One region of the Pectobacterium peruviense genome, then DNA from elsewhere that is predicted to be linked to it. Evidence: predicted binding sites of a transcription regulator. Region 1 holds the regulator's gene; each other region holds the start of a gene.
The links. Region 1 encodes ArgR, which controls arginine synthesis, uptake and breakdown. Its sites were predicted from a motif close to ANTGAATAAAAATACANT; they were not measured.

Region 2: argA (amino-acid N-acetyltransferase) is a predicted target of ArgR. The motif match lies at 2,875-2,892, and genes of this name have one in related genera.
Region 3: argC (N-acetyl-gamma-glutamyl-phosphate reductase) is a predicted target of ArgR. The motif match lies at 2,456-2,473, and genes of this name have one in related genera.

Annotation. Positions count from the first base shown of each region.
Region 1 covers NZ_CP161826.1:4,224,886-4,229,527, reverse strand. The annotation lists gene rpsU (30S ribosomal protein S21) at 1-89, opposite strand, end outside; gene tsaD (tRNA (adenosine(37)-N6)-threonylcarbamoyltransferase complex transferase subunit TsaD) at 317-1,330, shown strand; gene argR (transcriptional regulator ArgR) at 1,431-1,901, opposite strand; gene mdh (malate dehydrogenase) at 2,371-3,306, shown strand; gene DUT67_RS18995 (helix-turn-helix transcriptional regulator) at 3,570-3,833, opposite strand; gene DUT67_RS18990 (DNA-binding protein) at 4,021-4,407, shown strand.
Region 2 covers NZ_CP161826.1:3,814,546-3,819,187, reverse strand. The annotation lists gene DUT67_RS17235 (L-talarate/galactarate dehydratase) at 256-1,452, shown strand; gene argA (amino-acid N-acetyltransferase) at 1,517-2,860, opposite strand; gene amiC (N-acetylmuramoyl-L-alanine amidase AmiC) at 3,364-4,608, shown strand.
Region 3 covers NZ_CP161826.1:4,670,074-4,674,715, reverse strand. The annotation lists gene DUT67_RS21080 (starvation-sensing protein RspA) at 1-484, shown strand, start outside; gene DUT67_RS21075 (GntR family transcriptional regulator) at 490-1,203, opposite strand; gene argE (acetylornithine deacetylase) at 1,258-2,409, opposite strand; gene argC (N-acetyl-gamma-glutamyl-phosphate reductase) at 2,612-3,616, shown strand; gene argB (acetylglutamate kinase) at 3,654-4,427, shown strand; gene argH (argininosuccinate lyase) at 4,490-4,642, shown strand, end outside.

The DNA.
Region 1 (4,642 bases):
GCCAGAACGCCCGCTTTTTCACAGGAACGTTTGAAGCGACGCAGAGCTACGTCGAACGGCTCGTTTTCACGTACTTTAATTACCGGCATGTGCCTCTCACCTCAATAAATTCGGTTTGCCGCTGGCCTTGTGCCAGCCTTTTCAAAATGGTGCGGAATTCTACTGCAAACGTGACGCCTTTGTAAAGCATTGCGGTGATCATAAAACACCCAACCGCGGCCAGCGCAGAAATCAGGTCGCTTATGGTAGACTATCCGCAGTTTGAAGCAAGCGGCATTTTACGAATGCTCGTATCGTCATCAAAGTAGGAACAGCAATGCGCGTATTGGGTATCGAAACATCCTGTGATGAAACCGGAGTGGCTATTTATGGCACGGAAGTGGGTTTGCTCGCCAATCAGCTATACAGTCAGGTCAAATTACATGCTGATTACGGTGGCGTAGTACCTGAGCTAGCCTCACGCGATCACGTGCGCAAAACGGTTCCTCTGATTCAAGCGGCGCTGCGTGAAGCCGGGTTACAGGCTGACGATATCGATGGTGTGGCTTATACCGCCGGCCCTGGTTTGGTTGGCGCGCTATTGGTGGGCGCGACGGTCGGCAGGTCGTTGGCGTTCGCTTGGGGCGTGCCAGCGGTTCCTGTGCATCATATGGAAGGGCATTTGCTGGCGCCGATGCTGGAAGATAACCCACCAGCGTTCCCCTTCGTGGCGCTGCTGGTTTCTGGTGGTCATACGCAGCTCATCAGCGTGACAGGCATTGGCGAATACCGCTTGCTGGGCGAATCGGTTGACGATGCGGCGGGTGAAGCGTTTGATAAAACGGCGAAGTTGCTGGGATTGGATTATCCCGGTGGTCCAATGCTATCGAAAATGGCGCAGGCAGGTGATTCTCAACGTTTTACATTCCCGCGTCCGATGACCGATCGTCCGGGGTTGGATTTCAGTTTTTCTGGGCTAAAAACGTTTGCTGCCAATACGATTCGTAGCAACGGTGATGACGACCAAACGCGTGCCGATATTGCGCGTGCTTTTGAAGATGCCGTCGTGGATACGCTGGCCATCAAGTGTCGTCGTGCATTGGATGATACGGGCTTTAAACGACTCGTCATGGCCGGTGGTGTGAGCGCAAATCGGACATTGCGCCAGCGCTTAGGTGAAGTAATGGCAAAACGCGGTGGTGAAGTGTTTTATGCGCGTCCCGAATTCTGCACGGATAATGGTGCGATGATTGCCTATGCGGGCAGCGTACGTCTGCTGCATGGCGCAAGCCAGACGCTGGGCGTATCCGTTCGTCCACGTTGGCCGTTGGCTGAATTACCTGCGGTGTAAAAATGCCTGAACGATACTCGCTACGTGTAGCGGCCTACACGTAGCGAGGAAGGCGCAGCAAAGAATTGAGTAACCAAAAAACGGCAGCGGACAAGTGGAATTACAGCTCTTGTTCGAAGAGTACCAGAATCGCTTCGTAAAGCTGTTTGACGCTGAAGCCTCTTGCTGGGGTGGTGAAGATGGTGTCATCACCAGCGATAGTGCCAAGAATCCCTTCTGACTTCCCTAGTGAGTCCAGCAGACGAGCAATGAGCTGTGCGGCACCTGGGCTGGTATGTATGACGACGACCGAGTCGTTGTAGTCAACGTCGAGCACAAGGTTCTTCAGCGGGCTGGATGTGGTAGGGACGCCGAGTTCAGCAGGGAGGCAATACACCATTTCCATTTTTGCATTGCGTGTGCGCACCGCGCCAAATTTCGTTAGCATGCGTGACACTTTGGATTGGTTGATGTTTTCAAATCCTTCGTCTTGCAATGCCTGAACAATCTCACTTTGAGAGCTGAACTTCTCTTCCTTTAACAGCGCTTTGAACGCTTTAACGAGGTCTTCTTGTTTTGTCGAATTTCGCATTCTGCACCGGATTAATTGTTATGGTTAATCTTTCTATTATGCAGTTGTGTGAATTTTTATGCAATTAAATCGCCTATAATTCCAGTCTATTTCCCCATATATGCGCTAGTCGCTGTTTTCAAAAAAATTCATCCTATCGGGTAGTCCGAGAAATGCGTCCTGCGTCACATAAAAGTAAATCAAATGTTATCAGAATGATGTTGTTTGGACGCCATTGATCGGTGTAATGTAGCCCACTGGTTAAACGCACGTGAATGAACACCACGTTATAGCTCAATAGCTTATTAACTTTACTTACCTTTCAAACGAATGATTGTTTTTGATTTATTATTAGAGACATAGCGAATTTTTTGTCTCTCGTTCATTTGTAGAAAAATAAGTAGACTGATTTTATCCCCATTTTTATATTCTGTTTATAACCAAATGAATTCACGGCACTTTTTTATTTTACGATAATAAGGAGTTTAGGATGAAAGTTGCAGTTCTCGGAGCAGCAGGTGGTATCGGTCAGGCACTCGCACTCCTCCTCAAAACCCAGCTTCCTTCAGGTTCAGAACTATCCCTCTACGATATCGCTCCGGTAACGCCGGGTGTTGCCGTCGATCTGAGCCATATTCCTACAGCAGTGAAGATCAAAGGCTATAGCGGTGAAGATGCTAAACCGGCGCTTGTTGGCGCGGATATCGTGCTGATTTCCGCAGGTGTGGCACGTAAACCTGGTATGGATCGTTCCGATCTGTTCAACGTCAATGCTGGCATTGTGCGTAATCTGGTTGAGCAAATTGCGGTTACCTGCCCGAAAGCCTGCATCGGTATCATTACCAACCCAGTGAACACGACCGTTGCCATCGCAGCCGAAGTGCTGAAAAAAGCCGGCGTGTATGACAAAAACAAACTGTTCGGCGTAACCACGCTGGATATCATCCGTTCCAACACGTTCGTTGCTGAGCTGAAAGGCAAACAGCCGCAGGATATTAATGTGCCGGTTATCGGCGGGCACTCTGGCGTGACGATTCTGCCTCTGCTGTCTCAGGTTCCTGGCATTAGCTTCAGCGAGCAGGAAGTGGCCGATCTGACCAAGCGCATTCAGAATGCGGGCACCGAAGTTGTTGAAGCCAAAGCAGGTGGCGGATCGGCAACGTTGTCTATGGGTCAGGCTGCTGCGCGTTTTGGTCTGTCTCTGGTTCGCGCGCTGCAAGGTGAAAGCGGTGTGGTTGAGTGTGCATACGTTGAAAGCGATGGCAAACATGCGCGCTTCTTCGCACAGCCAATTTTATTAGGCAAAGATGGTGTCGCTGAGCGTAAAGATATCGGCGCATTAAGTGCGTTTGAGCAAAACGCACTTAACAGCATGCTGGATACGCTGAAGCAGGATATTGAGTTAGGCGAGACGTTCATCAAGTAATTGATTACCCGTCATACTTCAAGCTGCATGTGCGTTGGCAATACTTGGCTCATTTCTGAGCCTCGCCCTAGAGGGCCGTCGCAAGCGACGTTCAAATTGGCTAAGCCAATTTTTCCTCGCTCACCCCAGTCACTTACTTATGTAAGTGACTGGGGACTCTCTGCGTCGCCGCCTGCCTGCAACTCGAATTATTTAGGGTATTATTGAATGTTAATAATACGCAGAATAAAAAGCCGGAGATGTCTATCTCCGGCTTTTCTTTTTTAATCGGGGCGGATGAGTTTTTTTCTATCGATGAGCTCATTGGTCTCTGGATTGTAGTACCGGCTGGGCCAAATCTCTGATGGATGAATACTCAGCGCATCGGCGATAAGCCATTCTCCCTTGGGCCAAGGGCGTGAGAGCGCGTTGGCTAGCGTAGATGAGCTTAATCCGGCCGCTCGCGATACCGCCGCCAGCGTCGTATTTTTCTTGCGCAGTGCAGCAATGATATCAGCGGGATGCCAGTCTTGTTTCCTTAAAATCATAATCCTTCCCTTATTTGCTATAAGACGACTGTAGATTAGTGGTATAAATAACGGATGTTAGTTATATGCCGAGCTAACATGACATTATTATTTGGAAATAATATAGCATTAATTTTTCTTAAAATTCTCAATTAATTTCCAAATAAGCGCGTTTTTGTTAGGGATGGCACTATCAGGATGAATGGCAATGAAAAAAGAGTGGTTTGCTACCAGCGAATTGGTTGGAGTCGGCGGCCTTCCGAAATCAAGACAAGGATTAAATAAGCGCGCCCGCGAGGATGGATGGGAGAAACGCCGCCGTAAAGGCGTCCAGGGAAGAGGAGTGGAATACTCAATTCATAGCTTGCCGGATACGGTAAAAAAGTCCCTATTACTCGAAAACGAGCCTTCCGCCTACTCGGCGAAACAGCCTGCGGCACTAGCCGTATGGATGCAGATTTATCAGCAACTATCTGAAAAAGAAAGAGATGAGCTAATCGCTTATATTTTGCGAATCGGTGTGTCCGCCACACTGAGCCAGTTAGGTATTACGCCGTCGGATGAGGAACCACTCTCATCAATGGTGATTGACTGATTCGCTGCTGACGATCTCTCCGAACGTTAATCATCAGCGATGAAAAGAAGCTGTATTTTCTTTTGTTTTGTCGCATTTTTTTTAGCTGCGGTGTTTGGGCATCGCGCTAGATTTCATCATTTCTTCTATGTCTTAGGTGTGTCGGTAACGTGTAAGGGTTAGCAGTTTAGGTAATTATAGTCTATTATATGGAAACTTTTGGGCGAGTTGACGTAATGCCTGTTCAAAACAAACA
Region 2 (4,642 bases), 410 kb from region 1:
TTCCAGTCACCCGTGTTTTTAGCAAACTGCCGAATTTCTCGTTTTTTCGCGTTGGCAATTGAACTTCCCGCTTCGTATTTTCGTTTTATCCTCTTACTTTTTGTGGTGATTGCGCAATCATTATTTGGTTGTTTGAGATATGTAATGGGCATTTTAATGATTAATTTGTGATCTATATTGCATGTTTTTTCTTCATTTATCGCTATCTTCCTTTTGGTTAATAAATGTTAGCGCAATCATTTTACGAGGTGAGATATGACCATCAGTGCAAATTCAGCGGCGGTTAGCTATGCAAAAGTCACGAACGTCAGAACGGCTGCCGAGTCAGGCGATCGAATCGAATGGGTAAAACTCTCTCTGGCATTTTTGCCGCTGGCAACGCCGGTTAGCGATGCGAAAGTGCTGACAGGCAGGCAAAAGCCGCTGACTGAAGTGGCGATTATTTTTGCCGAAATTCGCAGTCGTGATGGATTTGAAGGGGTGGGGTTCAGCTACTCCAAGCGGGCGGGTGGACAAGGCATCTATGCTCATGCGAAAGAGATTGCGGATAACCTGCTAGGCGAAGATCCGAACGATATCGATAAGATCTATACCAAACTGCTGTGGGCTGGGGCATCGGTTGGCCGCAGCGGAATGGCGGTGCAGGCTATTTCTCCGCTCGACATTGCACTGTGGGACATGAAAGCTAAGCGTGCAGGTTTGCCTTTGTCGAAGCTGTTGGGTTCACACCGTGATTCCGTTCAGTGCTACAACACCTCCGGTGGCTTCCTGCATACGCCGTTGGATCAGGTATTAAAAAATGTCGTGATCTCCCGCGCAAGCGGTATCGGTGGGATCAAACTGAAAGTTGGCCAGCCGAATACGGCGGAGGATATCCGTCGTCTCACCGCGGTACGCGAAGCGTTAGGAGACGATTTCCCGCTGATGGTGGATGCTAATCAGCAGTGGGATCGCGAAACGGCGATTCGGATGGGCAGAAAGATGGAAGCCTTTAATCTGGTCTGGATTGAAGAGCCGCTGGATGCTTACGATGTAGAAGGTCATGCGGCGCTGACGGCAGCGCTGGATACGCCGATTGCCACGGGTGAGATGTTGACCAGTTTCCGCGAGCACGAACAGCTGATTCTTGGTAATGCCAGTGATTTTGTTCAGCCTGATGCGCCGCGTGTGGGTGGGATTTCTCCTTTCCTGAAAATCATGGATCTGGCGGCAAAACATGGGCGTAAGCTGGCGCCACACTTTGCGATGGAAGTGCATTTGCACCTGGCTGCGGCCTATCCGATTGAACCCTGGCTGGAACATTTCGAATGGCTGAACCCGCTCTTCAACGAGCAGCTAGAGTTGCGCGATGGGCGCATGTGGGTGTCCGATCGTCTGGGGTTAGGGTTTACGCTGAGTGAACAGGCAAGGAAGTGGACGACGCTGAGCTGTGAGTTTGGCAAGCAGCCCTAAACCGATGAAATCATCGTGGCCGATTTTACTATCGGCCACGAGAAGCTTTATTGAATGGAATAATTCAGAGGTCCAGCACCAGAATCTTCGAGCGACGCTGATAGTTGTACAGCGCCTGTTTTTTCTTCGGCAGCATTTCCACTTCGGCGGGTAAAAAGCCGCGCTCCTGAAACCAGTGGATGCTGTGTGTGGTCAGCACGAACAGCTTTTGTAGACCCTGCTGGCGCGCCTGAGCGGCAACGCGCATTAACAGCATATCGCCACGTGATGAACTGCGGTAATCCGGGTGAACCGCGACGCAGGCCATTTCACCGATGCTTTCTTCCGGGAACGGATAAAGCGCGGCACAGGCGATGGTCAGGTTATCACGTACCACGACGGTGAATTTGTCGATCTCCATTTCCAGCTGTTCACGCGAGCGTCTAACCAGAATGCCTTGTTCTTCCAGCGGACGGATCAATTCCAGAATACCGCCGATGTCATTGATGGTCGCACGGCGAACCTGCTCGGCGCTTTCCATCACGATCTGCGTACCGATTCCATCGCGTGAGAACAGTTCCTGCAACAGCGCGCCGTCGTCCTGATAGCTGATCAGGTGGCTACGGCGCACGCCGCTACGACAGGCTTTGACTGCACCGCGCAGGAATCTGACCGTACCAGAATGGTAATCGCCAGCCTGTTCCAGTACATCAATACGCTGCTGCGCATCGTCCGGGAACAGCTCGGAGATGATGCGGCCCTCTTCATTGGTCACACCCTGTGACGAGCAGAAGCCGATCATCTTCTCTGCTTTCAGCTTAATGGCGAGCTGAGTTGCAACCTCTTCTGAGGTTAAATTGAAACTTTCGCCAGTGACTGAAACAGCAACTGGGCCAAGCAGCACAATCGCGCCGCTATTCAACTGGCGGTGAACCGCTTCTTCATCAATACGGCGAATACGGCCACTGTGGCAGTAGTCCACACCGTCATCAACGCCAAGTGGCTGCGCGATAATAAAATTACCGCTGACGACATTAATATGGGCACCTTGCAGCGGTGTGTTGTTCAGGCTCATCGACAGCCGAGCGGTGATGTCCAGTTGCAGCATACCCGCCGCCTGTTTAACCAGTTCCAGCGTGGCGCTGTCGGTGATACGGGTATTTTTATGATAGTGGGGCTCGTAGTGGTGCGTTGTCAGGTTGGCATCGATCTGGGGACGGGCACCATAAACGACGACCAGCTTGATCCCCAGACTGTGTAACAGCCCAATATCATTTACGATGCTAGAGAAGTTGGCATGTTCAATGGCCTCGCCACCTAACATGATGACAAACGTTTTGCCACGGTGGGCATTGATATAGGGAACTGAATGGCGGAAGCCCTGAACCAGCTCTGTACTACGTTCCTTCACTGTGAGCCCTCTTTGCATTTTTATTCGTAATTTCTGTATTTTTATTCTTTATAGCGTAAAACGCAAGAGGAAGTATTAACCAGAAAAACGAGAGTTTTGTTTCATATCGTCACCATGCCCTAAATAATTCGAGTTGCAGGACAAAACGTTGGCGTTTTGAACAACGCAAAGCGTTGGCCCGTTAGGGCGGGGCTCATTTCTGAGCCTCGTAACGCGGCAACCGCGCGAGTCCCCGGGAGCTTACATAAGTAAGTGGGGTGACAAATCTGTCGGGAGCAGATTTGAACGCTGCTTGCAGCGGCCCTTCAGGGCGAGGCCCACGACGGGCCGAGTATTTAAGGGAAGCCAACGCACATGCAGCTTGAAGTATGACGGGCATGCACAGGATTTTTGCATGACAGGGCGGAGCAGATTCGTTAAAGTTTTTGACAATTTTTACCTTTATTCATTTTTTGATGGCATATCCGCGCAGTGGTAACACGACAATGCAGGATAGCGCACAGCAATTAGATCGGAGCGGCATGTCTTATTCGAATCATCATCTGACTCGACGGCGTCTATTACAAAGCGCAGCAGCAACCTGGCTATTAAGCGTAAGTGGTGTGGGTTTGGCTGCGACGGCACAGGTTATCGCCGTGCGTGTTTGGCCGTCTTCCGCCTATACCCGCGTCACGTTGGAATCCAATCATTCGCTGAAATATAAACAGTTTAGCCTCAGTAATCCTGAACGCATCGTGGTGGATATCGAAAATGTTCATCTGAACAAGGTACTGAAGGAAATAGCCAGCCAGTTTCAGCAGGATAACGATCCGCTGATTAAAGAAGCGCGCATCGGGCAGTTTGATAAAAGTACGGTGCGTTTTGTGTTGGAACTCAAACAGCAGGCAACGACCAAAGTCTTTACGCTGGGGCCAGTGGCTGAATTCAAACACCGGCTGGTGCTGGATTTGTACCCTGCCGCAGGGCGCTACGACAACGAAGACGATCCACTGCTGGCGCTGCTGGAGGATTACAACAAAGGCGATTTAGAACGCACGCTGCCAGCGGAAGCGCCGAAAGCGGGGAAGGCCGGGCGAGATCGCCCACTGATTATTATGCTCGATCCCGGTCACGGTGGTGAGGATCCTGGCGCGATTGGCAAGAATAAAACGCGCGAAAAAGACATCGTGCTGCAAATCGCCCGCCGCTTGCGCAAGCTGATCGATAATGAATCCAATATGAAAGCGTATATGACGCGCAATGAAGATGTATTCATTCCGCTGCGTGTACGGGTGGCGAAAGCGCGCAAGCAGCGTGCCGATCTGTTCATTTCGATTCATGCGGATGCCTTTACCAATCGAGCTGCCAGGGGATCGTCGGTTTTTGCACTCTCGAAGAAAGGGGCAACCAGCACCGCTGCTAAATTTTTGGCTGAGACGCAGAATGAATCGGATTTGATCGGTGGGGTGAGTATGAGCGGTGATCGCTATTTGGATCATACCATGTTCGATCTGGTGCAGACCGTGACGATTGGCGACAGCTTAACGTTTGGTAAAGAGATCCTGACTCGGCTGGGCAAGGTGAACCGTCTGCACAAAAACAGTGTTGATCAGGCCGGATTTGCAGTACTGAAAGCCCCGGATATCCCTTCTGTTCTGGTTGAGACGGCATTTATCAGTAATCTGGAAGAAGAACGTAAGCTGCGTACCAGTCATTTCCAGCAGCAAATTGCCGAATCCATTTTCGCAGGGATTAAAGCCTACTTCGCTAGTCAGGCGGAGCGGTAGTGGGTGTGGTGAGTAGCGTCAATATTACGCAGTA
Region 3 (4,642 bases), 450 kb from region 1:
CGAGTGGCTGGCGCAGATCCGCAGTCAGAGCGCGGTGCCGCTGGCTACGGGAGAGTTGTTTAACAACCCGGCCGAGTGGCAAAATCTGGTGATTAACCGTCAGGTTGATTTCATGCGCTGCCATGTCTCACAAATTGGCGGAATTACGCCAGCGCTGAAGCTGGGTGCATTCTGTCAGAACTTTGGCGTTCGGTTAGCGTGGCACTGTCCGCCGGATATGACGCCCATCGGCGCGGCGGTCAACATCCACCTCAATATCCACCTGCACAACGCCGCGATTCAGGAATTTGTTGCTTACCCGGACAATACCCGCAAGGTCTTCCCGCAGGCGGTCGAACCGGAGAATGGCTATCTGTACCCGATTGAGCGCCCCGGTATTGGCGTTGGTATCGATCTGGACGCGGCGCGGCAGTTCCCCGTGGTGTATCGTCCGCACGAGTGGACGCAGAGTCGCCTGCCAGATGGCACGATGCATACGCCTTGAGTCGCTTACGGCGACTGGCGGAAGGCCAGGTTATCGAGGTTTAAGGGGATGACGTAGGTGCAGGTGTAATCTATATCGATGATATCGCTCGATTCGTACACGCGCCCGCCCTGTAAAATTCCGCGATTAAGAATATGCATCGCCGCCGTGCCTTTCTTGCAGCCCAACAGCTCAGCCTGTGCTTTAGTGACGTTAACCGCCTGATAATGTGTCAGGTAGTGTGAAATCGCATAGCCCTTGCTGAGCACATACTGCTGAATCGAGCCTTCAATAATCTTCTGGCTCATATCCGGGAAATCTGCGGCAGGCATTTTCGATATTTCGATCTGCACCTTGCGGTTATCGACATAACGTAAGCGGCTGAATTCCCAGATGAACGCATTGTCGCTGATAGCAAATACCTGCTGCTCCTCTCGGTTCGGCAGGCGTTTATGTAGGCTAAGCAGGCGGGATGAAATCTGAGTAAATTTCTTTTCGGTAATCGAGTTATAAACCAGCGGGTTGCTGCGCACACCCTGATTAATGAAATTACCCGATCCTTGCACCATATGGATCGCGCCGATGCTGGCGAGCTTCTCCAGCGCCTGACGAATAGTGAAGCGCGATACGCCGTATTCTTCCGCCAACTGGCGTTCCGGCGGCAGCTTTTCCGGGAGTGGATCGGTGTGCTGATAGATTTTGCTCAGTAAATCCTGTGCGATGAAATCTTTCTTTTTCATGAGCTATCTCAAAATGGCCCTGCCAGCGTGGCTGACAGGGCCGCTTTCATCGGGTCAGTGGTGGCAGAAGTGATGAATAACCTGCGAAATCAGTTCCCGCGTCGGTTTGATAAACGCGGTATCAATATATTCATCCGGCTGATGCGCCTGTTCAATCGATCCTGGCCCCAAGACTAGCGTTGGGCACAGCGTCTGAATAAACGGCGCTTCGGTGCAGTAGTTCACAATTTCCGTTTTCGTCCCCAGCAGATTCTCCACGACTGATATCAGACGGTGATCGGGCGGACACTCATAGCCAGGAATCGGCGGATGCAGTTCGCTGATGGTCAACCGACCCGGCCAGCGTTGGCTGACGGGCTCAAGCGCTTCTGACAGCAGTCCGTCGAGATCGTTAAGCGTAATGCCTGGCAGCGGACGGATATCCATATGCAGTTCACAGCAGCCGCAGATACGGTTGGCTGCATCGCCGCCGTGAATGTGGCCGAGGTTCATCGTCGGGTAGGGAATATGGAAAATCGGGTTGTGATAGCGTTCTTGTAAGGTATTGCGCAGCACCAACAGGTGCGAAATCGCTTCGTGCATCAGTTCAATCGCGTTCACGCCGCGCGAAGGATCGCTGGAATGGCCGGACTGCCCCTGAATACGGATCGCATTGGACATATGCCCTTTGTGGGCGCGCACCGGTTGCAGCGAAGTGGGTTCGCCGATGATGGCGCAGTCCGGGCGAATCTGCGTGGATTCGGAGAAATACTTGGCGCCAGCCATTGTCGTTTCTTCATCCGCCGTCGCCAGCACGTAGAGTGGTTTCGTGAGTTTAGTTGGATCGATATCGCGCAGGGCATCCAGAATAAAAGCAAAGAACCCTTTCATATCCGCGGTGCCCAAACCGTACAGCTTGTTGTCGTGTTCCGTCAGCGTGAAGGGGTCGCGCGTCCACCGACCGTCGTCGAACGGAACGGTGTCGGTGTGCCCTGCCAACAATAAGCCACCTTTTCCTTCACCAATCCGCGCCAGCATATTAAATTTATTAAGGGTGCCGGGGACCGGTTGAACTTCAACATGGAAGCCGATATCGCCGAACCAGCCTGCCAGCAGGTTGATTAAGGTATGATTACTTTGATCGAGCGCGCTGTCGGTAGCACTGATGGATGGTGTGGCGATCAATGCCCGATATAGCTCAATAAAAGGGGGTAAATTCATCTTCACTGTTGACAGCCTCTGGTTAGGATAGTATCAATATTCATGCATTTATTTTGAATAAAAATACAATATTGCTCGGCGAAAGGAAACCCAAAGGTACGGCGATGGCGATTCGTCACTTTCACTGAGTTTCGCGGGTGAACAGCGTACCGACGCTGGTGAACCCTGTTACCTGTTCCATAGATAAATAAGAAGGTATACGGATCCCATGCTGAATACGCTGATTGTTGGTGCAAGTGGTTATACCGGCGCTGAGCTTGCGCTCTACCTGAACCGTCACCCACAGATGAACATAACCGCTTTGATGGTTTCTGCGCAAAGTGTCGATGCAGGAAAATTGATTTCTGATTTACATCCGCAGCTCAAAGGCATCATCGATGTACCGGTAAAACCGCTGACCGATGCTGAAGAAGCGGCGAAAGGCGTGGATGTTGTTTTTCTGGCGACCGACCACAAAGTCAGCCACGATCTGGCCCCGATTTTTCTGGCGGCAGGCTGCACTGTTTTTGATTTGTCCGGCGCGTTCCGCGTACAGGATGCTGAATTTTATCGCCGCTATTATGGCTTCGAACATCAGCACACCGACTGGCTGGAAAAAGCGGTTTACGGGCTGGCGGAATGGCGCGCTGAAAGCGTAAAACAGGCACAGCTGATTGCCGTGCCGGGCTGTTATCCGACGGCTGCGCAGCTGGCTCTGAAACCGCTGCTTGATGCTCAACTGCTGAATCCAGCCCAGTGGCCAGTGATTAATGCCGTGAGCGGCGTGAGCGGAGCGGGGCGTAAAGCGTCACTGACCAGTAGCTTCTGTGAAGTCAGCTTGCAACCGTACGGCATTTTCAACCACCGCCATGAGCCTGAAATTTCAACACACCTCGGTACGCCAGTGATCTTCACGCCGCATTTGGGCAACTTTGCCCGTGGCATTCTGGAAACTATCACCTGTCGCCTGCAACCGGGAGTAACCCAGCAGGATGTCGCCGAAGCCTATCACAACGCTTATCACGATAAGCCGCTGGTTCGCTTGTATGATAAAGGCATCCCGGCGCTGAAATCCGTTGTTGGCCTACCGTTCTGCGATATCGGTTTCGCCGTCGACGGTGAGCACCTCATCGTGGTGGCAACCGAAGATAACCTGCTGAAAGGCGCGGCGGCGCAGGCTGTGCAATGCATGAACATTCGTTTTGGTTTCCCTGAAACCCAATCGTTAATTTAATGACTACTGGTCCCGACATTTCGAGGCACGAAGCATAATGAATCCGTTAATTATCAAGTTAGGTGGCGTTTTACTGGATAGTGAAGAAGCGCTGGAGCGTCTGTTCACCGCGCTGGTGGCTTACCGTCAGGAACATCAGCGTCCGCTGGTGATTGTGCACGGCGGTGGCTGTCTGGTGGATGAGCTGATGAAGAAACTGTCGCTGCCTGTTGTGAAGAAAAACGGCCTGCGCGTCACGCCTGCCGATCAGATCGACATCATTACCGGTGCGCTGGCGGGTTCAGCCAACAAGACGCTGCTGTCATGGGCGAAAAAGCACGATATCAACGCAGTGGGCTTGTGCCTGGGCGACGGCGGTAGTACGACGGTAACGCAGTTAGATGAGTCTCTGGGCTTTGTCGGTAAAGCGGAAGCGGGATCGCCTGCGCTGCTGAACACGCTGTTGTCAGCGGGCTATCTGCCTGTTGTTAGCTCCATCGGTATTACGGCGCAGGGCGACCTGATGAACGTCAATGCCGATCAGGCGGCGACGGCGCTGGCGCAAACGCTGGGCGCGGATTTAATTCTGCTGTCTGATGTGAGCGGCATTCTGGATGGTAAAGGCCAGCGTATTGCCGAAATGACGGCGGAGAAAGCCGAGCAACTGATTGCTCAGGGCATCATCACCGACGGCATGATTGTTAAGGTTAACGCCGCGCTGGATGCCGCTCGTGCGCTGGGGCGTCCGGTTGATATCGCCAGTTGGCGTCATGCCGAGCAATTGCCTGCACTGTTTAACGGTGTGGCGATTGGCACGCGTATTCTGGCGTAAGTCGTTTCTGGGTATGGCATGATGCGATACCAACATGAATGATATTTTTAGGAGTAAGGGTTATGGCTTTGTGGGGCGGTCGGTTTAGTCAGGCAGCAGATCAGCGTTTTAAACAATTTAATGACTCACTGCGGTTTGATTACCGTCTGGCGGAACAGGACATCGTTGGTTCGATTGGCTGGTCGAAAGCGCTGGTGACGGTCAATGTGCTCAGC